2 regions of the Thalassotalea agariperforans genome follow, and region 1 is predicted to be linked to the other one. Evidence: riboswitches for the same ligand, from Rfam matches in the RefSeq annotation. Region 1 holds a riboswitch; the other holds the start of a gene.

The links. A riboswitch is a leader RNA that binds a small molecule or an ion and turns the genes downstream of it on or off. The one in region 1 is predicted to bind cyclic di-GMP.
Region 2: linked by a shared signal. The riboswitch ahead of ACSLUO_RS07890 (GGDEF domain-containing protein) and the one ahead of ACSLUO_RS04210 (DUF3718 domain-containing protein) in region 1 are both predicted to bind cyclic di-GMP.

Annotation. Positions count from the first base shown of each region.
Region 1 is NZ_JBQMWH010000002.1:223,512-230,379, reverse strand. It holds gene ACSLUO_RS04230 (hypothetical protein) at 1-82, shown strand, start outside; gene ACSLUO_RS04225 (GGDEF domain-containing protein) at 65-958, opposite strand; gene ACSLUO_RS04220 (monovalent cation:proton antiporter family protein) at 1,207-3,177, shown strand; gene ACSLUO_RS04215 (patatin-like phospholipase family protein) at 3,213-4,361, opposite strand; gene ACSLUO_RS04210 (DUF3718 domain-containing protein) at 4,547-4,903, opposite strand; cyclic di-GMP riboswitch class I at 4,992-5,078, opposite strand; gene yhbY (ribosome assembly RNA-binding protein YhbY) at 5,327-5,620, opposite strand; gene rlmE (23S rRNA (uridine(2552)-2'-O)-methyltransferase RlmE) at 5,746-6,372, shown strand; gene ftsH (ATP-dependent zinc metalloprotease FtsH) at 6,461-6,868, shown strand, end outside.
Region 2 is NZ_JBQMWH010000004.1:142,091-148,958, reverse strand. It holds gene ACSLUO_RS07910 (mechanosensitive ion channel family protein) at 1-581, shown strand, start outside; gene ACSLUO_RS07905 (hypothetical protein) at 708-962, shown strand; gene ACSLUO_RS07900 (hypothetical protein) at 1,011-1,514, opposite strand; gene ACSLUO_RS07895 (tetratricopeptide repeat protein) at 1,542-3,392, opposite strand; cyclic di-GMP riboswitch class I at 3,656-3,738, shown strand; gene ACSLUO_RS07890 (GGDEF domain-containing protein) at 3,955-4,962, shown strand; gene ACSLUO_RS07885 (2-thiouracil desulfurase family protein) at 4,959-5,426, opposite strand; gene ACSLUO_RS07880 (sensor domain-containing diguanylate cyclase) at 5,432-6,868, opposite strand, start outside.

The DNA.
Region 1 (6,868 bases):
AACAACGCCTGCTGAAAGAAAGCAGGCGTTAAGAGAATTAGTGTTTACCGACGAGGTTATTCGCTCATTTAATCAAACGTAACTCAGCAGCACTGGCGGTTTTACGTTGATATAAAATACTATCAGCGCGCTCAAATAAACTATGCTCGTTGTCAGCTCGGGTCATAAACGTACTACCTAAACTACAAGCAACGCCATATTCTTTTAATGTTGGATCAATCGTTAATGCATGCTTAATTCGACACTCAATGAGCTCTAATGCATTGTTACTGGCTTGTTCAACAATAATGGCAAACTCATCACCACCAAAACGAAATACGCTGTCAGAATCACGGATACTTGAAAGCAACGCCTTCGCAAATTGGATCAAAATGGTATCACCCACTTTATGACCATGAGTATCATTAATTTGCTTAAATTTATCTAAATCGGCAACTATTAAACCAACATGCGTTTGTTGACGGTTAGCTTGATGCATAGCTCGTTTTAATTGCTCATCAAAATATCGGCGATTACCTAAACCGGTTAAAGCATCTTCCATAGCAAGCTGAAGTGCTTGATGATACATGATGGCATTTCTCATCGGGTAAGCTAAATAAGCATGTAGCTCTTTCAGTACTTTATGATGAGATAAACTGATCGGCGAATTAATGGCATAATTTAACACCCCAATAAACTCACCATTAATTTTTATATCATATTTACGTTCATTTTTTGCCGGTCGACTGCCAGGCATGGCAACTTTTAGCCCTGCTTTTTGAAAATACAGACCGCTAAAATCGGCAAATTTTGACGCTTGCAGAGCAAAAATATGTAATAGTTTACCTATATCTAATGTACTTTGAAGTTGTTCAAGTAACTGTTTTCCATGCTTTAATTCACCATTCTCGTGTTTATCAAAAACCCGAAAAGCGTTAAATTGTGAAAACTCGTTATCAAATATATTTAATGTTTGCATATGATCACCCGTATTATGAATACAGTGGTACAAAGCAATATATATGCCTATTGAATAAATAATCTTTTATTCACTATTAATCTATTGATTATTAGTAAAAAAATAAATGATGTATGTGTTTATTACGTCGTAAAACCTCGTCAAATAAATGTCATTCGATTTCATTTCATCGTAAAATAGTGTAGTTTTAAAGTATCTGTAGCGTAAGTTTTCGCTATGTTAATTACTTCACCTGATTAAGGAATTCTGTGACTAGTAATTTTGAAATATTAGCCATTTTAACTAGTGCCGTTGTGTTTGTTTTCTTATTTAGAAAATTAAACTTACCGGCTATTTTAGCTTATTTAGTTGCTGGCACTTTAGTTGGCGAGCACGGCTTAGCTTTGGCTGATGGCCACATTGATTATGATCATTTTGCTGAATTGGGCATTGTCTTCTTATTGTTTACTTTAGGTTTAGAGTTCTCTCTACCCCGCTTAATTGCGATGCGGCATCTGGTATTTAGTGTTGGTGGTAAACAAGTTTTAATTTCCCTTATCGTATTTACTTTAATTGCTATGTTGGTTGGGCAAAGTTTTGCTAGTGCTTTTGTCATTGCCGGTATTTTAGCCTTGTCATCAACGGCAATTGTTATTAGACAACTAAGTGAAAGCGGGGCGATGAAACGAAAATCAGGCCAAATCTCGGTTGCTATTCTACTGTTTCAAGATATTGCAGTTGTTCCCTTATTAATTATTATCCCTATGCTAGCGCAAGATGTTGGCCATGCCATGATTTATGAGCTGCTTTTTGCCTTGATCAAAGGCATATTTGTTGTAGCTTTATTAATGTTTGCGGGTAAATCTTTATTACCTCGTTTATTTAATTTAATTGCGCAAGTGCGTACTGATGAACTGTTTGTTTTAACCACTTTATTGGTGACGTTAGTGGCGGCAGCATTAACGCAATGGTTTGGTTTGTCGATGGCCTTAGGCGCTTTTCTCGCCGGTATGATGTTAGGTGAAAGCCAATATAAACATCAACTAGAAGCCGACATTCGGCCTTATCGAGATATCTTATTAGGTTTGTTCTTTATTACCGTTGGTATGAAGCTGGACGTTCGCTACCTTATTGATTCACCTTTGTTGATCTTAGGTGTCATGGTAGGTTTTATGGCGATAAAAATTATTATTATTAAGTTTTTAGCCGTTTCCGCTGGAGAAAGAGCAAAAGATGGTTTTGCCAGCGGCATTATGCTTGCGCAAATGGGCGAGTTTGGTTTTGTCTTAATCGCATTAGCTAATCAAGTTAATGTACTACCGGCGGAAACGGCATCTGTGCTGTTAGGTGCGGGGATTTTGAGTATGGCACTAACGCCATATATGATCGAAAACGCAAGGGCTTGGTCGTTGAAATTGACCAACGAAGAAGCAAAAAATAATGATGAAGCGTTACAAACATTGCCGGAAAATAAAGAGCTAAAAGATCATGTTATTATCTGTGGTTTTGGCCGGATAGGGCAAACGGTAAGCCGATTTTTAAAACAAGAAAATATTGATTTTGTTGCTATTGATATTGACCCTTTAAGAACGACTAAGGCGCGTAATGCTGGCGAAAATGTGTTGTTTGGTTCGTCTCGTCAATCAGAGTTATTACATGCGGCTCACCTTGATAAAGCTAAATTGGTGGTCATCGCTTTTGGTGAAGACAAGCAGTCGTTGGAAGTGATACAAAAAGTAAGGTCGTTAGCTCCAAAAGTGCCTATTTTGGTCAGAACACGTAATGATGATCAATTAGCTAACCTTAAAGCCGCGGGGGCTGATGAAGTGGTGCCTGAAAGTTTAGAAGGTAGCTTGATGTTAGTTTCACAAGTGTTATCTCTTACTGGCGTGCCTTTTTCTCGCATTGTTCGCCGTGTGCAAAATGAGCGAAAAAGCCATTATAATCATTTACATGGTTTTTTTCAGGGAGAGCACACCGATATGAGCCCTGATGCCATTGAGAGGATTGAATTTGCTCATGCGACATTGATCACCAGTAATTGTTATGCGCTTGGTAAAAGTATTGGTGAATTAAACTTAGCCCTTAAAAAGGTCCATGTGGTTGCTTTAAAACGTGCGGGCATTGAAACCGAGTCACCGGATGATTCCACAGTGTTAGAGCTTCAAGATACTTTGATTTTCCGTGGTAAACCAAGACGAGTAGAAAGAGCCGAGCGTTTTTTACAAGAAGGTATTTAACCTTAACTTGGGTTATTCAAATAACTCAAGCTATTTTATAGCGATAAAAATGCGCGAATTTCAGCTTCTTTTGCCATAGTATCTTCGAAACCTAATTGGATAAGATGCTGGCAAAAGCGTTTTTCGAATAATAAATAACTCACTAAACTTGAATCTGAGTCGTTAGTAATACCGATAGAGCGCAATAAAATTCGAATAGATAAAGGCAAATCATAAAAGTAATCGACAGCGATGTTATTAAAATCGTGACTTGGATTTAACACTAAGCTATCTATTTGTTTTAAGCTATGCGTTTTTTTATCTTCATTGTTAATTAAGGATAAAGTGTCATTTATTCTATTCATCCGTTCGAGATCACTTTGCAAGGTATCAGCAAAAATAGTATCTAATAAATGCCCTGCAATAGTGGACGTTGTTGGTGGATGAGGATTGTTTTCCATCTGATGCATTGGCTCTTTAGGTTGCTCAACCCCAATGATTAATAATTTTTCTGCTCCTAAATGAATTGCTGGGCTTAAAGGTGATAATTGGTGAATTGAGCCATCACCATAATGCTCTCGATTGATTTTAACCGATGGAAACACTAACGGGATTGCTGATGACGCTAATAGTATATCGCTATTAATTCGAGAACGTTTACCTATGCGCTTAGCACGTTGCCATGGCTTTATATCATTATTACCGTGATAAAAACTTATAGAATCACCACTTGAATAACTTGAAGCGGTAATTGATATTGCGGATAAATAACCTTTAATAATATTTTCATCTATTTTTCGATAGTTAAATTCGGCATTTAGTAATGCGCGTAACGGCGCATTGTTTAATAAACTACGGGCGGTTTTATTGGCATAATCGGCTTGAAAACTCGCCAACATACCTGAAAAAATATGACCAAAGGCACGAATACCATCAGAGCAATAAATTTTATTTGTTTTTAGATTTTTCCAAAACCACTCTAATTTTTTGACTCCAAGATGAAAGCAAGATGCATAACAAGCTAATGCGGTTGAATTAATTGCGCCAGCAGATGTACCACAGATAACAGGAAAGGGGATCCCATGATTACGTGGTATAAACTTGGTTATAGCTGATAATGCACCAACTTGATAAGCCGCGCGGGCACCACCACCGGTAAGAACAAGACCATGCTTACTGTTAATATAACTATTTTTATTTGGCATTAATGTTTATATTTTTTAACTGCTTACTATCAAATCTATAATTATGAGTGTAACAAATATGTAAGGGAATAATAGTAGGGAAGTGTCTTATTTGTGCAATAAAAAAAGCCAGCAATGCTGGCTTTTTAAATTGACAAAAATTATCAACCAGTAAAAAACTATTACTAGTGTCTACTGTTTAACAATTAGCTACTTACACGTTCGTTAGCAGCATCAAATAAAGGTGTGCCTGATTGAAGAAGCGCCAAGTTAGCAGAAACAACTTTCTTTGGTAATTTTGAAATCATCAAAGAACCTGTCTCAACTGAACCTGCAGTTTGCGCAAATTCTAACAAGTTCTGACCATTACATTGAATTCCATCAAAAATACTACGTATCTTTAATTTGTTCGATTTTAAGAATGAACGCATACGTTTTTTATCATCTGCTGCAACATACTCACAAATGCTCTGAGCAATATTGTTAGCCTGTGCAACCGGTGCTGTAAATGCAGACGTTAAAGTTAAAACTGTTATGGTAGAAGCTAGTAATAATTTTTTCATTTTATGAACCTTAATAAATAGGAGGATAAAAAAGAAAAAACCACAGTACCTTTTAACTAAATCCGTTTACGAAATAACATCCTGTCGGTTAGGTGACTCCGCTGTCATAGGTTAAAAAACCCTTAGACCGGTGGTTTTGCGTAACACATTTTCACGTGTCTTGCCTTTTCTTGTCACTTTCATTATTAACCGAGTAAAAGCTAATAGCAACCTTTTTTGCACAATTATGAGACAATTTGTAAAAATTAATGTCATTTGTTGTTTAAAAAAAATTCGGTTTGAGAGGGGGAACACTGATAAATAAAGGTATGTGAGGGATATGATGCGCTAACACATTAGTTGAAAAAAATTAATGTGTTAGCGTGAAAATAATTGTCTCATATAGTTCATACGTTAGTAGATTAACGTATCTGAATAATGATGTTATTTTGGAATTATTATTTTACGTTCTTCAGATTGACGGTAAATAATTAAGGTTTTTCCAATAACCTGAATCTTTATTGCATTTGTTTCTCGGCAAATGGCTTCTACGATCAGATTTTTTACTTCTTTATCATCCGTAGGGATTTTTATTTTGATCAGTTCGTGATGACCTAATGCATAATCGATTTCCGCAACAACCGCTTCGGTTAAGCCATTACTACCTAATAACACAACAGGTTTTAACGCGTGAGCTAAACCTTTTAAGTGCTGGATTTGTTTTTTATTTAAGTTCATTAACAATTTTCGTTACAAGTTTCTTGAATTCTCCCTATTTTACCCTCATCTAGTTTGTAATACTATGATTTGCTAAGTGCAATCGTAAATAATTATCAATAAATTAAAGGTTCAAAGGTTACCCATTGAGTAAAAATAAACACACCGCGAGTAGCACACGTTGGTTAAATGAACATTTTGAAGATGAATATGTAAAAAAAGCTAAAAAATTAGGCTTGCGTTCGCGTGCGGTTTTCAAAATTGAAGAAATTAATAATAAAGATAAATTAATTAAATCAGGCATGAAAGTTGTAGATTTAGGTGCTGCTCCTGGAGGGTGGTCAGAATACGCAACAAAAGTTGTTGGTGACTCAGGCCAAGTCATTGCTTGTGATATTTTGGCGATGGATCCCATTGCTGGTGTTGAGTTTCTTCAAGGTGATTTTCGAGAAGAAGCTGTGCTTGAGGCATTATTAAATAGAATTGATGGCAAAAATATTGATGTAGTTATGTCTGATATGGCCGCTAACTTTACCGGTAATGATAGTGCTGACTCAGCAAGAAGTATGTACCTTGTTGAATTAGCATTAGATATGTGTCATCAAGTATTGAAAAAAAATGGCGCATTTGTTGTTAAAGTGTTCCAAGGTGAAGGCTTTGACCAATTTATGAAAGATGTAAAGTCAGCCTTTAAAGTTGTTAAAACCCGTAAACCTGAATCTTCTCGTGCGAGATCAAGAGAAGTTTATCTTGTTGCTACCGGCTTTAAGTAGCTAGTACCGAGATTTTATAGTAAATTAGTCCCAAATAATTGGTCGCACCCAAAGTATTAAGTAACAAGAGGTTGTTAAATTGAGCGATATGGCAAAAAATCTTATTTTATGGTTGGTTATTGCAGTTGTGTTAATGTCTGTTTTCCAAAGTTTTAATCAAGGAAACAGTAACGAACAGCAAATAAATTACACAACGTTTATTGATGATGTTCGTTCAGGACAAGTTCGAAAAGCAAGTGTGGACAGAAACGGTGTTATTACCGGTGTGACTCGTAGCGGCGAACAATTTGTTACGTTAATTCCTGGTGGTTATGACCGCGATTTAATTAATGATCTCGTTAAACAGGGCGTTGATGCTTCAGGTAAAATGCCAGAAGAGCAAAGTTTATTAACGTCTATCTTAATTTCTTGGTTCCCGATGTTATTACTTATTGGGGTGTGGATTTTCTTCATGCGCCAAATGCAAGGTGGTGGCGGTAAAGGAGCTATGTCTTTT
Region 2 (6,868 bases), on a different contig from region 1:
ATACCGTAAAAATTCAAAACTTTGATAAAACCATTACCACAGTACCAACTTATGCCTTGATCAGTGGCTCATTTAAAAACTGGCGCGACATGTTCCATTCTGGTGGTCGTCGTATTAAACGGGCAATTATTATTGATATTAGCAGTATTCAATTTTATCAATCTCAAGATATTGAACGATTGAGTTCGGTAAGGTTATTGAAAGATTATTTAGCGGGAAAACAAGCAGAAATAGCAACATGGTGTAATGATAAAGGCATAGCTGATCATGATGCGGTAAATGCCCGACAGTTAACTAATATCGGCACGTTTAGAGCGTATATTGAAGCTTATTTAGCTTCCCATGAAAAAGTACATAAAAATATGACTTGTATGGTTAGGCAGTTACCGGCAACGGCAGCGGGTTTACCATTAGAATTATATTTTTTTAGTGCCGAACAAAACTGGGTAGCGTATGAAGGTATTCAAGCCGATATTTTTGATCATTTATATGCGATGGCACCGGTATTTAATTTACGTGTGTTTCAACATCCAACGGGCTATGATTGGCGGGATAAATCGCATCAAACAATCGGAAAATAATGTTGTTTAGTTTAGCTCAAATAATAAACAACAAATTAGCAGCGGAATTGTTGAATTTTCAATCTACCTAGGTTAATGTGGCAGCATTAACGAATACGAAAATATAATTAGAAGTCGGGGACGCAAATGCAAGCATTATTAGAGCGTGAAGTGTTGCTTGAAAGAAGGCAATACACACCAGAAAAAGCAATGTTGTGGGATAAGCTAACGTTAGCGCAAAAATTTGCTGCGAGTAGTTTAACGCAATTTGGTTATGATCTTGCCTTTATTCGTAGTAGCAGTGCTGGTAGTTTAGCTATTTTATTATGTGATGGTAATGCTGCAACTATCCATGATGATGGCCAGATAGATACCGCACCTAATATTCATATTCGTCCGTAATCATTTACCGTATCTGATTTTAAATAAAGCACTTAAATAGTGCTTTTTTTATGTCTTAATTTTTTTATTCAGCTGAAGTAATAAGGCTTCAACTAAGGAAATAAATCCTTGTAAATTATTACTTAACCACATTTTTTTTAAAGCGCTGTCTTGATTAGTAATAAAAAGCGTAAAACAATTAAATGTGCCGGCGGTATAATTATCTAAACAGTTTTTTGTAACTGTTTTTAATTGTACATTACCTTTTAAGCATTCTTTATAAATGGTGCCGTAATTGGCGGTTAACAGAGTAATATATTCTAGTTCCTCTTTTAGGGTTTCTGCTAGTTTCTCATCCATATTATTTTTCATTTCTTGTAAGCGAAATTTAGCAAATTCTTCATTTTTGTTTGCTGAAATAATCATGGCATCAATTAAAAAGCCATTCTCTTTTTTAACTTTTTGCGCTTCGCGCTTAGATAATGTTAACTCAGATTGCAGGCTTTCAGCGCGAAAATACAAGTAGATACTGATCATAACAAAGACAGCAACCAATGAAACAACAATAAACATATGTTAATTACTCCCCGTAATTAAAAATTATTTTTTTACCGATTCGGTTAATCGAGACAAAAATATAAAAGGATCTATATCTTGAATATTCAGAGTTTCCAAACCGTAATTGATATTAACAGCAACTTCACCTAAGTTGGCAAAAAACCTTACTTTGAGAGCTTCAGTTAAAGCGGATACTAATTTATTAACTTGTTCTTTATCTTGATGTGGAAAAATCAATATATACTCACCGTCATTTAATAAGCCCGCTAAATCAAACTCGCCTTTATATTCGTTTATTACGGTAGCGAGTGTATTACGTACTTCATTTAATTCTTTTTTATTGCACTTAAAGGTGAGTTCTTGCCAGTTGTGAATAATTAAATACGCGACACTTAATTTATATTGATATTTTCGCGCCATTTTATAGGATTTTTGATAAAGCTGTTTAGTTTGTGCGCTATTGGGCAGTATATGGAGAGGTTGCTCGATATCATTTTGGCTATCGCTTAAGCGCTGATTTCGCCTTTTCAGTAATGTCATAAGTAATAAGCCGGTTAAAATAATAATCACCAGCACTAATAAATCAGTTAACTGTTTACGTTCACGAAACTTTTCTGCGTATTGCGCTTGTAATTCGCTTTTAAGTGCCAGCTGTAATGTGACCTTACGGTTGTGTTGACTCGCCTGTTCGGTTTGTAACTGCTGTTCAAAGATTGAGTGTCGTTGTTTATGTAATTCTCGGTATAACGAGATATATCGATTTAACATTTGCCAAGCTTTTTTCTGTTGATTTTGCTTAGCATACATTTCTGACAAGAGCTGATATAACTCGATTTGTTCAGCGGATAAATCTAAATGCTTGGCAATATATTCGGCGCGAACTAATAATTGATCTGCAATTTTATGTTTTTTTAATTGTATATTTACTTTAGCTAAAGTGATCAAAGTACTTAAATAAGGTTTTGATAAATTACGGCCACTAAATAATTGTTTCGCTTTGCTTAATCGTTTAAATGCTTGTTGATAATCTTTTTGTAGAAATAATACTTCACCTAAGCCTAATTCAGCATAAGCTTGTTTGATGGGAGAGTTAGCTGCCTCAGATGCTTTTTTAGCTTGCCAGAAAGCATCATAAGCATCATCCAGTCGATTAAGCTGCTTATATGCCGAAGCGAGAGCAAAGTAGCTATTACCAATATCACTCGTTTTAGCAAAACGATAACGTAAATTGAGTAACTTTAAATGCATTGAAATGGCGGTTTCATAATCACTTAAATAATGATGTGCAGTAGCTAATATCTCTAATAGATCAATATGATCTAAGAACTCTTGATGAATATCTAGGATCTTTTCAATTTGTGCTAAGTCTTTTGAGGCGTTGGCATAATCGACAATAAGCGCGTAAACAACGGCACGATAACCAAGTGCCTTTAAACGATAATTGATTAAGCTTTCGTCTTTTGCTAGCAGTATAATGTTATCTGCTATTTTTTTTACTTCTTGAAACTTACCTTTTGCGTAATAACCTGATGCGGTTTTAAGCAATAGATTTAGTTTAATGCGTGGCTCTGTAATATTAAGGCTGAGACCATCTTGCGAAAATTGCAGTGCTTTTGCTAGATCGCCGCGATTAATCGCAATGTCAGCTAATAAAATATAACTTTTTGCAAGAGTGGTTTGATCGTAATAATGACGCTGTTGAATGATATGACTTGTGAGGGCTAATACTTCTTGATGGGGTAATTCCTCACTATCCAATTCTAAAAAACTACGTATTTTTAATATGTTAGCATCAATATCTTCTAATGAATTATTGTTGGCTTGAGAAAAAAAGGGAATAATTGCAAATAAAATAAATAGTAAAATTTGGCTTGTTAAGTTGTTGAATATCAAGTCTCTTTCTCACAGTCAAACCGATGAATCTGTAACTAATCAGAACTTAAGATGGTTGTTCCTAGTATTAGGGGAAACTATCTAAAGTTAGAATTAAATAGCAAAAGCATATTTATTTCATACGGTTAGTTAAACTCTTTTCTCATCTTTTCTTAATCTAAGAGTCGTTAAATTAAAAACAATCAGGATAAATAACACTATACTTTAGCTTTAAGGGTTTACAAGTCCTTTGGCTTGATTAATAATGCCAATAGAGCTACTAAAGCTTGAAAAGGCAAATCTAGTGAAAACTAGAGACGCAAAGTTACCGGTCTAAGGGGAAACCTAGGACAGCGGAACTGCCAAATTTAGATATAGTGGGGGCTTATCTTTATTAAGTCAGTTGGCTATACGGTACTTTGCGTGCTTCCTTTTCCTTTCTTCACTTCAATTCCTTAGTTAATTTCATAAAAATGCAAGATAAAGCTTTACAATATTTTATCTAAAATTCAGAATGGTTAATAAGTCATCAACATTAGATGACATTTTTTAATAATAATAATAAAAAAGTTAGCTAATTATTTTGAAGTATAAAGATAATATACCACAAGCTAAAAATAAGATGGCGCTGGCTATTCAGCAGCTTGAAGAGTGGTGTATTCCTGCAAACCCTATAAACTATTCAATCAGTTATCATTACGTTGCTGGCAGCCATGATAAACTGATGAGTGATATCGACTCCTATTTACAAGTACAAAACTCCCTCGATGAATTTTTTCTTGAAGAGCTATTTCGGCAATATATTTTAGGGCAGAGCCAGTTTCGTGATGATTTAGTAACAGATTTAGCCAATGTCTTATCTGAAGTTAAGCAGCAATGTGAAACATCATCAGGTTCAGTTAATCAGTTCATCAATCATATCAACGAAAATCTCACTGATTTACAATCCAAAAATAAAGTAGAAATTACTCAAGCTATATCATCAATTTATCATGCCTCTAACGCTCTTAAAGTTAAGCAAGAAGCGGTAGCTAAACAATTAGCGGTAACGCAAGAGCATACTGAGCAGCTAAAAGCGGAACTTGAAGAGATCAGAAAAGAAATATTTTTAGACCCGCTAACCGGTTTATACAATCGTAAAGCGTTAAATAAACATATGGAAACCTGGGTAACTGAAAATCCAGAGCAAAATATTGCTGCGATTGTTATTAATGTTGATCATTTTAAACAACTGAATAACAAATTTGGACCACTTATTGGCAATGTTCTATTATCTAAAGTGGCTAAAAAGGTCACCAGTTATGTTGGAGAAAGTGGCTTGCCGGTAAGAACGGGAAGCGATGAGTTTTTAATTTTATTACCGGGTGTAGAAAAAGCTACCGCGGCTGAAATAGCTGAAAAAATACGTCATGGGGTAGAAAAGTTAAGGTTTATTAGTAGTAAAACCGGTGTTCGTTTACCGCAATTAACTATTTCTCTTGGTGTAAACGAATTAAAAGCTAAACAAAACGTACAAGCTTTGTTAGCCAAAACGCGAATTTTATTAAAAAACTTCCAACGTCAACAGCACAATCAAGTATTAGCTAGCTAACTTTCCCGCAGCTTTAGGTCAGCAATCAGTTCGGCTATATTTTCTTCTGAATATACGCGTATGTTATTTTTTCTTAATAATTGGGTGGTTATGCCCGCTCCTGCAATTTTTTGTTGAGAAAAACTGCCATCATATATGGTATGGCTGCCGCATGATGGACTAGATTCTTTTAATAATGCAAATTCAATGTGATGATTTTTGCATAATGTAAGCGCTGTTTTGGCGCCTAATTGAAAAGCATGAGTGACATCAGCACCAGTTGAGGTAATGACTTTATCAAGCTGTTTATTATATTCTGCAGGCGCTCGTGGGGTTGATAAGCCGCCAACAACCTCAGGGCAGATCACTACTAAGCGATTTTCTGCTTGCCATTGCTTCAGTACTTGGTGTTCTAATTTTTTGATTATGCCGTTATAACGCACGTTTTCGCCTAACAAACAGGCACTAATTAAAATTTTATGCATTTAAACTAGGTGGCCTTATTAACAGTTAATGGTTTTGCTGCGCTATATTCAGAAATTACCGTGATGTTTCTTCCCTTGTCTTTAGCGCTATATAAAGCTAAATCAGCATTTTTTAACAAGGCGTGAGTGTCTTTACCATGGATTGGATATATTGAAATACCAGTGGAAATCGTGATATTCCCTAAAATGTTGTTATCAAAAATAACAGATAAGTTATTAATGTATTCTCTAATTTTTTCAGCTAGAGCATATGCACTTTTTAAATCACTGTCGGGACAAATAATACAAAATTCTTCACCACCTAAACGACAGGCTATATCTTCTAGTCTACTTTTAGTATTTAGAATGTGAGCAATTTCCATTAATACATGATCGCCGGCATCATGACCGTGAATATCATTAAATTTTTTGAAATCATCAATATCTATCATTAACACGGCCAGCGAACTATTGTGTCTTTCTGCTCGATTTATTGCTTGTTCAAAAGTTTCAAACATAAAGCGCCGGTTATATAGGTTTGTTAATGGATCTCGAATGGCTTGGTTACGCAATTGATCTTTAACGGACAGGTTAACGAGGGCTAAGCTAATTTGTTGGGTAATATTTTTTAATAGTTGTTGCTCTGTTTCCGAAATATCGGCTGTTGGACTAATTAAATAGATGACTCCTAAGTCAGTATCTTGAGTTTTTAAACCGGCATAAATAACATTATTAATAATGTGTAGATCATCTGTAACGATCAGATCTATTTCGGATGCTATTTTTTGCCGCCATCGGCTTGGCACTGAAATGTCATCAGACCAACTTTTTCCCCAATGTGAAAGTTGCTGTAATAAGCGATTGTTTTCTTCTTGCAAAAAAATTGCACCACTATAGTTTGGTAGTAATTTGGGTAAAATATTGCTGATAACTCGATTGGCATCGTGAATACAGGTTAAGCCGTTTAACATGGTCGATAAGGTTTGTATTAATGTTATTTCTCGCGTTTTTTTGGCTAATACTTGTGTTTGTGCCTCGCGTTCTTTATCTACCGCTTTGGTAATTAAACGCATCGAAAAAACACCAAAAATCACCATAACAATGATGGTAATGATACTGATAATGGTAAACCGCCAACGTAAATTTATGATGGTGTGATGGTATATATTACTATTAAGGGCAACACGGGCAATGTAGCCAGTTTTAGCGTCATAAGAAGCAAAATAAGCCATATTTTGCGCCAAAGTTTGACTATAACGAATACTGGAACCGGTACCAAATTTGATAGCATTAATAATTTCTGGCCGGTTATTATGGTTTTCAGCATTAGCTAATTCATTTAAAGCTAGCTCTGAGTCTCCTATTATCGTGCCGTTTTGATCAATAAAAGTAACTCTAATATTGTTTGAGTTACCAATTTGGTCCGCTAATAAGTCAAATTTAGGGTTAGTTGTTTCAGATGA